One region of the Glutamicibacter sp. NPDC127525 genome, then DNA from elsewhere that is predicted to be linked to it. Evidence: riboswitches for the same ligand, from Rfam matches in the RefSeq annotation. Region 1 holds a riboswitch; each other region holds the start of a gene.
The links. A riboswitch is a leader RNA that binds a small molecule or an ion and turns the genes downstream of it on or off. The one in region 1 is predicted to bind S-adenosylmethionine.
Positions count from the first base shown of each region.

Region 2: linked by a shared signal. The riboswitch ahead of ACFVHU_RS11825 (ABC transporter substrate-binding protein) and the one ahead of ACFVHU_RS13035 (flavin reductase family protein) in region 1 are both predicted to bind S-adenosylmethionine.
Region 3: linked by a shared signal. The riboswitch ahead of ACFVHU_RS13820 (acyl-CoA dehydrogenase family protein) and the one ahead of ACFVHU_RS13035 (flavin reductase family protein) in region 1 are both predicted to bind S-adenosylmethionine.

Region 1 covers NZ_JBHXVN010000005.1:135,035-139,267, forward strand. The annotation lists gene ACFVHU_RS13030 (long-chain-fatty-acid--CoA ligase) at 1-1,154, opposite strand, end outside; SAM riboswitch class IV at 1,531-1,647, shown strand; gene ACFVHU_RS13035 (flavin reductase family protein) at 1,742-2,242, shown strand; gene ACFVHU_RS13040 (DUF4913 domain-containing protein) at 2,674-3,150, shown strand; gene ACFVHU_RS13045 (hypothetical protein) at 3,361-3,663, shown strand; gene ACFVHU_RS13050 (stage II sporulation protein M) at 3,708-4,233, shown strand, end outside.
Region 2 covers NZ_JBHXVN010000004.1:314,297-318,529, forward strand. The annotation lists gene ACFVHU_RS11820 (ABC transporter permease) at 1-780, opposite strand, end outside; gene ACFVHU_RS11825 (ABC transporter substrate-binding protein) at 792-2,423, opposite strand; SAM riboswitch class I at 2,547-2,638, opposite strand; gene ACFVHU_RS11830 (NAD(P)H-binding protein) at 2,924-3,787, shown strand; gene ggt (gamma-glutamyltransferase) at 4,003-4,233, shown strand, end outside.
Region 3 covers NZ_JBHXVN010000005.1:307,978-312,210, forward strand. The annotation lists gene ACFVHU_RS13810 (GntP family permease) at 1-1,300, shown strand, start outside; gene ACFVHU_RS13815 (SdpI family protein) at 1,376-1,750, opposite strand; SAM riboswitch class I at 2,025-2,115, shown strand; gene ACFVHU_RS13820 (acyl-CoA dehydrogenase family protein) at 2,166-3,392, shown strand; gene ACFVHU_RS13825 (acyl-CoA dehydrogenase family protein) at 3,421-4,233, shown strand, end outside.

The DNA of each region.
Region 1 (4,233 bases):
CCGCGCAGCACGATTTCGCCCATGGTCTGTCCATCCGCCGGGACATCGTTCATGTTCTCGTCAACAATGCGTGCGGACTCGGCGGTAATCATGCCAACGCCTTGGCGGGCGAGCTTCGCGGCCCGGTCCGGGCCATCGAGGGCATCCCACTCATCCTGGTACTCGCACACCGTGTACGGTCCGTATACCTCGGTGAGGCCATATACATGGACTACCTCGATGCCCAGCTTCTGCAGCTTGGAGATGATTGCCGGGGACGGGGGAGCTCCTGCGGTGGTGATGCGCAGTGGCGCATCGAGCTGGTGGGCGCGGGTGGAGTCGGCGATGATGGAGCAGACGGTCGGAGCGCCGCACAAGTGGGTGGTTCCAAGATCCTCGATGGCATCCCAAACGGAATCTTCGCGCACGCCGCGCAGGCACAGGTGCGTTCCTCCCGCTGCGGTGACGGCCCATGGAGTGCACCAGCCGTTGCAGTGGAACATCGGCAGGGTCCACAAGTAGCGGGTCTTGGCGGTGAAGCCCTGGTGGTGCGCTTCGCCCAACGAGTTCAGGTAGCTGCCGCGGTGCGAGTAGAGCACGCCCTTCGGCTTGCCGGTGGTGCCCGACGTGTAATTGAGAGTGATCGGAGCCCGCTCATCGGCGATGGCGTAGGGAAGTCTTTCATCCGAGGCTTGTGCGATTAGCTCGTCCAAGGTGGCGTCCACGGGCACGTCCGGACGTTCTCCGGCGTACTGGTCATCGGCGATCTCGATGAGCGCCTCCAGCGTTGGGTTCTCGCGGCGCAGGGTCTTCGTGTTCTCCAACAGCTCTGTGTCGGCAAGCATCAGCTTGGCAGCAGAATGATCAATGATGTATTGCAGCTCGTGGGCCGAGAGTCGGGTGTTCAGGGCAACGAGGACTGCGCCTGCCAGCGGTACGGCGTAATGCGCCATGAGCATTTCGGGAGTATTCGGTGCCAGCACGGCCACGCGGTCGCCCGGCTCAATGCGAGCCTTCAGCGCCTGGGCAAAGCGGTGCACCCGTGCTTCGAATTCTTCATAGGAGAAGCTGCGAGTTCCATGGATGACGGCGGTCTTCTTCGGATAGGCCTCGGCTGTGCGTTCCAAGAAACGCAGTGGGGTCAATTCTGAATGGTTTGCCTGAATCTCTACCATGGTGTGGCTATTCCTCAATCGTCATCGATGGTTACGGAGAACAATAAGCAGGAGTGTGACTCAATGCACTCCATGACCAATAGTGGCATGAACCTCAGCGTCATGCCGGGAAACCAAGTTTCATTACGGTGGGCGGTAGGGAATTCGCGCCAGGGCCCCGAGCCCAGGGGAGGAGTTAGTGTTCTGCCGAATCAAGAGCGGCGGAAGCCTGCTGCGATCATGGGGCCGAAGCGTTCAAGAAGCGCGGCGTATGGCGAATAAAAGACTGCCCAAGGACTTCTGGCGGGGCCTTGGATCGAATATTGCGTCGAATATTGCGATTTGCGAAGTGAAATGTTTGACGGCTGTTCGTCATGAGCCATATCGTTTTAAACAGAATCAAGAGCATCAGCTATAAGCCCTGGCTTGCTGATCGGCAACCCTCTCAACGGTAGTGGGGTGCTCCAGGTGAGGATTCGGTTCCACACAAAATGTGCTGGAACAAGTACCGCACACGGCGCGGAACTTCAGCCCAAGCGGCTTCGAGTAACGAGAAGCCAATGCTTGCAGGCTACTGCGCGGTGGGCAAGACCCAAAGGAATCGAGCCATGTCATTGAATCTTGAACTTGACCCGTTGACCCTGCGCAAGGTTTTCGCTCAGCATCCATCAGGGGTAGCCGCCCTCTGTGCAGAACTGGATGGCGTGAAGACCGGAATTGTCGCTTCATCGTTTACCGTGGGAGTTTCCCTTGAACCTGCACTGGTGATGTTCGCCGTGCAGAAGTCCTCGAACACTTGGCCAAAGCTGCGCGAAGCTGGCCGCATTGGCGTCTCAGTGCTGAGCGAACGCAATGATGGTGTCTGCGCTCAGATTGCGTCGAAAAATGGCGACCGGTTCCGCGGAATCGATACCTATTCCTCGGATCAGGGCGCGCTCTTCGTCAACGACTCCACGTTGTGGCTGGAGACTTCGATCTACAACGAGGTCGAAGCGGGGGATCACTGGGTAGTCCTGATGGAAGTCCACGGGCACCGCACCTCCGAGCACTCGCCACAGATCTTCCATGATTCGCGGTTCCATTCGCTGCCGATTCCTGAGCTCGTATAAGCGCTTCGCATCTTCCAAAGCTCCGGCCAGATCAAATCATCGATCTGGCCGGAGCTTTTTGAATTCCGGTTAGGCGGGTTGAGCCGTTCCCCGCAGCCCTCGACACCGGCAATGCCCGTTCTCTCTCGCCACCCTGAAGACGTGGCAAGATGGCTGGCAATCTCATGGCCTGCCATCTTGGGCCAGCTGCCCCAGGCATTTGGCGATAACCTCGTCATCAAAGTATCTGTCGCGAGAAACCTTGAACTCGCCATATCCGCCACCCGCCTGGGCTGTCGAACAGAACCGCGCAGGTAGCTCATGGATCCTCGCTGCACGCTGGACCGGCCTCGGTTCGTAAGCAAATCAATAACGTGGCCACGGCCGCGGTTGATGAAGCCCTAACTGAGGAGCTCTTGGAATCCCTCAGGCAGCGAGCTGTCCAGGCGGCCGTGGCCGCCGTGACCGAACAGGTGGAGGCCAACGAGGCAGCCGAAGAAGCCCAAGACGACGAGGGCGAGGCTGAACCGGAGGAAACCCTTTACTACGGTTCCGTTGATGAGTTTGTCCGTGAGTACCTGCGCAATGTCTATCGCCGGGCGATCAACGGCCGGTCGCGGGTCTGGGCTGCCCGGTGGTGGGAATATGACGAGGCAGTGATCCGTCTGGAAGCGCTGTGGCGTTCCTGGGAACATCTGCGCATGGACCCCAGCACCGGCATGAGCGTGTGGTGGCGTGACCACGCGGACCACCATATGGCGGTCTTGCTGGACCCGGATGGGCCGTTTTCCTCGGCAGCGGACACCGACGAAAACAAGTCCAAAAAAGGGCAGCCGTTGCCTTATGCAGCGCCGCCGGAGGGCTTGTTCCCTGACCAACGTCAAATCCACCTTCCAGTTGTTGAACCTCCAAAAAAATATTTATTCTAGTGGGTAAGTTTCTTTGATATAGTAACTACGACTGATCAGAGACGGATCTTGTAGTCGATCTTGACTTCGGTCGTGCAAAGCTCCTGCGCATCAATTTTCAGCGCCAAATCTCATTTGGCGAATGGAACTTGGAAGTTAGGAGCAATAACTCAGGGCATGTGAAAATGCGATTCTTCGTGTTTCCACAGGGCCTCAATCAAAAGGAAAAATATGTCAAGCGTTACCTCAGAAAAGAGCACGGTCCAAGCGATCTCGGCAGGAAAAGGGATCATCGTACTTGCGGCAGTCACGGCGTCACTCACCATCCTTCTGGTAGCATCCGCTGTAATGCCAGAGGCACTAGTTGCCTTCTTTGGCTTTACCACGGCCAATGCAACGGCAGCGGCAACAGCAATTCTCGCTGGCATGGATGTTGCGACCGCGGTCTCGCTCTTCGGTGGTGCCACTGTTATCGGTGGTGCTGCCTTGGCTATGCTCCGCCGCGCTATTGGCAAGAAGGCTCTGGTTAAGTAGAAACGATGGGCGGACCGACAAGCTGTCGGTCCGCCTTCGAACCTATGACACATTATTTAAAGGGTCTTTTTGCAAGGCAGCGCTTAGCATTATGCATTGGAGCGTTGCTGTGGCTGGGCGCCGTAGCAGCCGGTATTGCAACGGTACCTCTTGAACAAGAGAGTCATTCAGGTTTGGTTCCGGCATCACCTTCATGGGCCCTATGGTGGAGCATATTATCGAACAATGCAATCATTGCTCTGCTGGCCTTTGCAGGAATTTTGACCTTCGGCATCATCACGGTGTTGTATGCCCTTGCGTCGGGCTTGCTTTTTGGCCATTTTCTGGCACAGGCAGTCAACCTCGCTGGCTTGCTCGGCGTTATTCGAGGGGTTGGACCACACGGGATAGTTGAATTTCCGGCCATTATTATCGCGATTTCAGCAGGGATCTCGCCTCTGGCTTATTTTCTACGGACTGCTCTCGGAGGCAGAAAAGAACCTAGAGAAAACCTGTTTCAGGCCGCACAGGGCGTAATCCTTGATGCGGTCTCCCTACTTTGCATCTCCCTCCTCATGATCGTTATAGCCG
Region 2 (4,233 bases), on a different contig from region 1:
TAATCCTGCACGCGAAAACACCGTCTCCGTGATAACCGAACCAGCAAGCAGAGCGCCAATGGTGATACCCGCAATGGCTAGTGCGGCAGGGGCCGCGTTCTTCAAGGTGTGCCTGTAGAAGATCCACGCTTCGCTGGCGCCTTTGGCTCTCAGCACGTCGATGAATGGCTGCCTATTAACTTCCTGCACGCTTTTGATTAGCACCTGGGCGATCGGAGCGCTCAGGTGCACGGCGAGTACGAAGATAGGCACTGCCAGCGACATGAATGAGCCGTCCGGGAACAGTGACATCACTCCGAGCTGCACTGCCAGCAGCTGCAGGAGCACCAGGCCCAACCAGAAAACAGGAATGGACACCATTAGCGGTGGCAGATTCAGCAGCGTCTTGCGCAGTTTTTCGCCCTTGGACAGGCTCGCCGCTGAGGCGATGATCAGGGCGAATACCACCGACAAAACGAATGCGCTGCCAGCCAGAATCAGGGTGGATCCAGCTACTTCACCGATTCGATTCGCTACTTCCGAACCGCTGGACAAGGAATATCCGAGATCTCCGCGAAGCAATCCCAGCAGCTGCGTGAAGTACTGCACGAAGACCGGCTGGTCGTATCCGTAGTACGCCTTCATCTGTGCAATGGTGGCCGGATCCGCGGCTGAGTCAGTGCTCAGGAAGATCGTGACCGGGTCATTCGGCAAGGCCTGCACAGCGATGAAAACCGCCGTGTAGGCCAGCCAAATGACCAATATTGCCTGTCCCAATCGTTTTGCGATGTAAATGCCCATGAGCTCGGTTCCTAGCCGTCGTTCTTCCAAGCACCTTGGAAGATTGGTGCGGTACCGGAAGTGAATTCAACGTTGGCGGAGTTATTGGCCCCATAGACCTGAACTTCGTCCCAAAGAATCAAGGTCAAGGCTTGGTCAAGCACCAGGGTACGCTGTTCTTCTTCCACCAACTTCAGGTGCTCTTCTTCGGTGGTTGCTGACTGCTCTTCGGCGAAAAGCTTGTTCAGTTCAGGATCGGCGCGAAGTGTCTGATTGTTGTTCGCAGTTGCGTAGACCGGGCCCAGTCCGCCGTATGCGAACTGGCGGGTGCCGAAGAACTCCACTTTGTCGTCGACAAGCGCGTTGGTCAGGAAAGTATTGTCCGCCGCGCGGTTGACCAGCTGGACGCCAATCTCTCGCCATTGCTGTTCAATCAGTTCGAACGCTGGCTTGATGACCACGGAGTTATTGGAGGTGGAGACCGTTACTTCCAGTTTCTTTCCGTCCTTCTCGCGAATGCCATCCGCGCCCGGCTTCCAACCGGCTTCATCCAATAATTGCTTGGCCTTTTCTGGGTTGTACGCCAGTTCGGAAGATAGGTCTACGAAACCTGGAGCCTTATGGTTCAGGATCGATCCGGAGATGACGTAGCTATCCGAGAGAACGGTTTCCTTAATGGCCTGGCGGTCGATTGCAATCTGCAGCGCTTGGCGGACTTTGACGTCTTCAAGCTTTCCCGAGCCAACACGTACTGCTGCGTGGTTGGTGGTCAGGTCTACGCCTTCAGCAGCTAACACCTTGCCACCGTTGGTACCCAGCACTTGTTCATCCACCGGTTGCAAGCCTCGGACGAGATCTACCTGCGCGGACTGAACTGCCCCGGCACGGCTAGCTACCTCAGGAAGGTATTTGATAACCAAGGTATCCAGGTATGCATCGCCCTGGTTAGAGGCAGATTCTGGTGCCCAAGCGTAGTCATCGCGGCTGGTGAAAACCACTTCTTCATCAGGCTTTTCCGATTCAAAGACAAACGGTCCGGAACCAACAATCTTGGAGATCGAGGACTGCGCGGCGTTATCCAGTTCAAGGGTTTTCGGGGACACCAATCCAGCAGTTACTGAAGAAGTCGCCCGAAGGAAATTGGCATCCGGACGCTTGAGCGTGACCTTGACCTTGTTGTCCCCAACGACCTCTGCCGACTTGTAGGCGGCAAAGTCAACGTTCGGTGCAATCTGAGCTTCCTTGATGCCCTGACCCAGCGCGTCCAGGTTCAGTTTCACGGCTTTGGCATCCAGTTTGGATCCGTCTGAGAAGGTGACTCCGTCGCGAATGGTGAACGTGAACTCGGTCTTGGCATCGTTGGCTTCGAATCCGCTGGCGATCCAGCCAACCAGCTTGCCAGCTTCCACGTCGTAGTAGGTCAGGCGATCAAGGACGGAATTCAGTACGTTGGCCTTCTCATAGAAACGCGCTGCCTGAGTCTGCCAATTGTTGATGGGGGTAACTTCAGCAAAAGTGAAGGTACCGCCTTCTACTGGTTCCCCTGGATCGGCTGCTGCTTCAGCGGCGCCAGTAGTATTGGCGTTGTTTCCGCATGCAGTGAGTGACAAGCCCAGAACGGCAAGGATTGCAGTGGCCTTCAGGCCAAAATGTGCTGTACGCATGGTTACAGATGTCCTCTCGGTTGGTGCCCCGAGGATTACGCATAGATTCCCTGTACGTTCTGCCTTGATTCCGGGACTACCCACGGCGAGTTTCTTCCGGCAGACCGTTGAGAAATTTAGCAATCTCCATCGGTCCTGGCCTTAGCACCGCTCCCGTTTACGGGTGGTTGCTGCGACTTCAACGAGCCAGGTCTCTCGGTCGCTCTGGATGGGGTGTCCGGCTGTACCGGCCGAACAGTTCAAGTCTGCAACCCCTGAATTCAGCAGACAAGCGTTACGTAAGCAGGGGTCATGAAGTCGCAGAACGCGTCCTGAAACAGCCGATACACGTCATGCTGCGCGTCATAAAATGCAATGCGCCGGACATAAAACGCTTTGTGACGCCAACTGTGGACAGATCCATGCGAATCCTTGCTTAATCGGCATTCCCATTCGATGGTTCCGGGAATTACCTCACGTCCTCGCCGGTTGTAGCAGATGCAGACCAACGAGAGGACCCCATGAAGATCGCAATTACCGGTGCCACCGGACAGCTTGGAAATCTAGTCATCGACGCGCTGCTTGCGCGCGGGGCGAATGCCGCTGATCTGGTCGCCATTGGCCGCTCCGAGCAGAAGCTGGAACCACTGGCAGGCAAAGGCCTGGAAACCCGCGTTGCCGATTACAACGCCCAGCCAACTCTCGTGTCCGCACTCGAAGGCATAGACAAGCTGCTGCTGATTTCGGCCAGCGAGGTGGGCCAGCGCGTTGCCCAGCATGAGAACGTCATCAACGCGGCCAAGCACGTGGATGTCTCGCTGATCGCCTACACCTCAATTGCCAACGCCCTGTCCGGCGGCATGAAGCTCGCCGACGAGCACATCGCCACCGAACGGCTGCTGGCCGGATCCGGCATCGACTACGTGCTGTTGCGCAATGGATGGTACATCGAGAACTACACCGACCAGCTGATGGGCTACCTCAACAGCGGCACGGTGCTCGGTGCCGCCGGCGATGGCAAGATCAGCGCTGCCGCCCGTGCAGACTATGCGGATGCCGCTGCGGCCGTGCTGCTTTCCGAGGAGGACCAGAACGGCAGGATCTACGAGCTGGGCAGCGATAAGCCATTCACCCTCGCCCAGCTTGCTGGCGCGGTTGGCGCTGCCGCCGGCCAGGACATCGCCTACCAGGAAATGGATCCAGGGCAACTGGAAAAGATCTACGCTGATGCCGGCGTCCCCGGACCGTTCGCGCACATCCTCGTCGATACCGACATGCGCATTCGAGAAGGAGCGCTGGAAGTGGACTCCGGGGAGCTGGCTCAGCTGATCGGCCGCGCCCCGGCTTCCTTGGGCAAAGTCATCAAGGACAACCTGGACAAGTAGCCCAGGTGCACTAGGGTTCCAGCGGGCAGGCATTGGCGGCGATCGAGGCCGCGGTGCCTGCCCGCCGCTTTAACGCGTCACAACCCGGAATATTCGCGCGGCAATGCCGAAATTGCCGCGCAAACCCATGGTGCTGCGTGTCACAACCGCGCGGCGAGTTCCCGCTCCCGTAAATTTGCGCATACTTCATCCCCACCTGCAGAGGAGATCAAAGCATGCCACGAGTACGTTTAAGATCAGTTGCCTGCGCGGCAGCCATCGCCTTGGGCCTGGGAGCTTTCTCAGCGCTTCCGGCGAGCGCCGAACCACGGCACACCCAGAAGGACCCGACCGCCATCGGCACTGGAGGCGCAGTCTCGTCGGTCGATCCGGAAGCCACCGCTGCCGGCATCGAAATCCTGCGCAAGGGAGGCAACGCTGTCGATGCGGCTGTGGCAACCGCGGCG
Region 3 (4,233 bases), 170 kb from region 1:
GAAGATCAGCCCATTTCTCGCCCTCGTTGGCGCCGCTATCCTGGCGGCCTTCGCCTACCGGATTCCGCTGGCCGACGTGGCTTCGACGGTCACCACGGCTTTCGGCAGCACCATGGGAAATATCGGACTGGTGATCCTGTTCGGAACAATGATCGGTGTCATCCTGGAGAAATCCGGCGCCGCGATCTCCATGGCAGATGCGCTGATCAAGGTCCTCGGTACCCGGTTCCCCAACCTGACGCTATCGATTATCGGCTACATCGTTTCCATTCCGGTCTTCTGCGACTCGGGATACGTGGTGCTCAACTCGCTGCGCAAAGCCATCACCCTGCGTACCGGGGTCTCTGGGCTGGCAACTTCCATCGCCCTGATGACCGGCCTGTACGCGACCCACACCATGGTGCCTCCAACTCCGGGCCCGCTGGCCGCAGCCGAAAGCATCGGCATTGCCGATAACCTGGGCTTGATCATCGCTGTCGGATTGCCCGTTGCGGCCATCTCGGCACTTGCCGGCTTGGCCTACGCCAGCCGCTTCAACAAGTCCCAATGGACCCCGTTGCCAAGCGACGACCACAATGACATCTCCGAACTCGACTATGAGCAGCTGCGTGCAAGCTTCGGAAAATTGCCCAGCCCGGCGCTGGCCTTCATGCCGATCCTGGTTCCGCTGGTGCTGATCTGTGCCGCATCCATTGCGAAGCTGCCCTCGCACCCGATGGGCGAAGGCGCTGCCCTGGAAATCCTTTCCTTCCTGGGGACGCCGGTTATTGCGCTGATCTTCGGCTTGATCTCCGCGACTTTTCTTTTGAGCGGTGGCAGCAAGCTGGCGGTCTTCAATGAGCAGATGAACGAAGCTGTACGCACCGCTGCTCCGATCTTGCTGATCACCGGTGCCGGCGCCGGCTTCGGCGCGGTCCTGGCCGCGTCGGATCTGACCACGATTCTTTCGGATTCACTCAGCGGACTGGGCTTGGGCCTGGCTGTGCCATTCCTGATCGCCGCTGCACTGAAGTCCGCCCAGGGCTCGTCCACCGTCTCAATGGTGACCACTTCCGCGCTGGTCGCTCCGATGCTCGGCTCCCTGGGCTTGGGTTCGGAGCTGGGCATGGTGCTATCCGTATTGGCAGTAGGCGCCGGTGCGATGGTTGTCTCGCACGCCAACGACTCCTACTTCTGGGTCGTCTCGCAGCTCAGCCGGATTCCGGTGATCACCGCCTACAAGACCCTGAGCGTGGCTACCGCCATCCAGGGCACCGCGGGGTTCCTGACTGTACTGGTCCTGGGAGCCGTACTGCTTTAGCAGCACGCCTTCCAAGAAAGCAACGGATCGCGCCATCAGCAGATGGCGCGATCCGTTGCTTTAAGCAGTACTGGATTAGCCTAGGCCTGCCGCCGGGAAGCTCCGCGCGGCCTTATTCGCTGTGGCAGTCGAGATCACCAGCAACGCGATGGCGGCCAGGTAGCCGGTTCCGGTCGCGGCGAAGGCGAAACCGAATTGGCCCAGCAGGCAGAGAACTGCTGCGCTGGCCAATGCCGCCCAACCGGCCCAGGAAGCCGCGGCAAGCAGGGGCGCAGCCTGCTGATGCCCGGCGAACCAGGCGTCATCGCTGGCCAAGGTGTGGCGCGTCTTGATGCCGATCGCCGCATTGCGAGCGAGCTTCCGGTCCCGTGCCATCGGGGCGAGGAACGCTGCGACCAGCGTTATGCTCAGCAACCCGAACATGAAGGCAATCACGCCTGCTGGATCCACTTGCCGCCTCTTCTGCCGATTGATCTTGAATGGCCATTCTATGCGGTCGCATGGAAGTGCCCTGATCCACGCTGTGTTCCCAATCGATGCCTGCGGGAACGCTCTTGAGATCCAGTTCCGGCATGCCAATTGCGTCATGCGAAGGTCATATGACGTCTTATCCGCCCGTTTTCCGGCAGGGCGAAGGCGCGAAGATGACGTATTTTGTCCTGCTGTTCCTCCGCATGACAGCGCCCTTCCCGAGGACCTGCCAGCAATGCTTGACTCGGAGCACAACCCATCCAGAGCGGCTGAGAGACCTGGCTCCGAGACGCCGCAGCAAGCCTGCACTCCGCAGGTAGTGCTAACGCCAGGTTCGATGGATCCGCAGATTTTCTGCATCCTTCGGAATCCATAGCCCAAGAGGAGAACGAAGATGACTGTACTGGATACCCAATTGCCGCGCGTGCCCTACACCGGCACTGCTGATGAAGCTGAACTGGCTCATTGGCGCGACGTCGCCCAGCAAGTAGCTGACAAGCTGGCGGCTGACGCGCTCGAACGCGACCGAAAGAACGCCCAGCCTTTCGCCGAAGTGCAGCTGCTGCGCGAAGCCGGGTTGCTCAATCTCTTGGTGCCTGCAGAATTCGGCGGAGCCGGAGCCCATTGGGAAACGGCTTTCGAAGCGGTCCGCATACTGGCCGCAGCTGATGGCTCCATCTCGCAGTTGCTGGCTTACCACTACATCAACCAGTCCGGCATTGCGTTCTACGCCCCAGCAGAAGCGCAAGGGGCATGGTGGCAGCGCACCGTGGAAGGTGGCTGGCTCTGGGGCGATTCGGTGAATCCAGTTGATCCGGATTTGACGCTGAGCGCCGAAGGGGACGGCTACCGACTGAATGGAGCCAAGCGATTCTCCACGGGTTCCGGTGTTGGCGAGGTCATCGTCATCAACGCGCTGGTCCAGGGCGGAGAATACGACGGGCAGATTCTCGCGTTGGTTCTGCCACGCGATATCGATGGCTTGGAAATCGTTGACGACTGGGACTACCTGGGACAGCGGCTGAGCGCGTCGAATTCCTTGAAGTTCCACAACGTGCGGCTCGAAGCAGGGGACTTGCTGGGATTCGTCACCGATGAACCGGTCTCCACCCTGCTTACCCCCGGTATCCAGTTGGCCTTCGCCAACTTCTACCTGGGCATCGCCCAGGGAGCACTGGAGCGCGGCAAGCAGATCTTGCTGGGCCGCAAGAACGCCTGGCTGTTCTCGCAGGCAGAGACCTACTCGCAGGACCCGATCTTCCAGCGCACCGTCGGAGAGCTCAAAGCCCGCACCGCAGCAGTGGCGGCGCTGACCGAGAAGCTGGGCCGGAAATTCGATGCCCTGCTCTCGAAGGCCGGGGAAGTCACCCAGCCCGAACGAGCGGCGTTGGCCGTGGAAATTGCTGAAGCCAAGGTGGTCTCCACTGAGGTGGGAGTGGAGGTGGCGAACCGGATCTTCGAGGTGACCGGTTCATCTTCGACTGCGAACTCGGTGGGTCTGGACCTGTACTGGCGCAATGTGCGCACCCATTCGCTGCACGACCCAGTGGACTACAAGAAGATCGAGGTCGGCGCCTACTTCCTGCGCGGAGAGTCCCAGCCGCTCTCGCTGTACACCTAAGAAAACTTCTCCCGGATTGGACTGAACGATGACTGTACTTGCAACTGGCAATCGACTCGCAGGCCTCAAAAACCGCTTCGCACCGCTCTTCGCGCGCATTGCGCAGGGTGCAGCTGAACGCGACCGCACCGGCGAATTGCCCTACCAGCAGGTCGCGGACCTGGCCGCTGCTGGCTTTGGCGCGGTTCGGGTCCCGGAATCGCACGGGGGTGCCGGCGCTACGCTGCCCGAACTCTTCGAGCTCTTCGTGGATCTCGCGGCGGCGGATTCCAATATTGCCCAAGCGCTGCGCGCGCACTTCGCCTTCGTCGAGGACCGTCTGGTTGCGGCCCCCGGTCCGGGGCGCGACAAGTGGCTGGCCCGCTTCGTGGCGGGAGAATTGGTGGGCAACTCCTGGACCGAGGTCGGCACCGTCAAGGTCGGGGACGTGATCACCAAGGTCACCCCGGACGGCGAGGGAAGATTCAAGCTCAACGGCACCAAGTACTACTCCACCGGCTCGATCTTCGCCGACTGGCTCGATACCTACGCAGAGCGCACCGACACCGGAAAGCGCGTGATCGCCGCAGTCAACCGCCACCAGCCCGGCGTCGAGCTGGCCGATGACTGGGATGGCTTCGGCCAGCGCACCACGGGTACCGGCACCTCCACCTTCACCGATGCGATTGTCGCCGAAGAAGACCTCATCGACTTCGATACGCGTTTCAAGTACCAGACAGCTTTCTACCAGCAGGTGCTGCTCGCTGTTCTGGCCGGCTCCGCCAAAGCAGCCGAGCGCGACTTCGCCGCCGAGCTGAAGGCGCGCAAGCGGACCTTCAGCCATGCCGCGGCCAATCTGGCG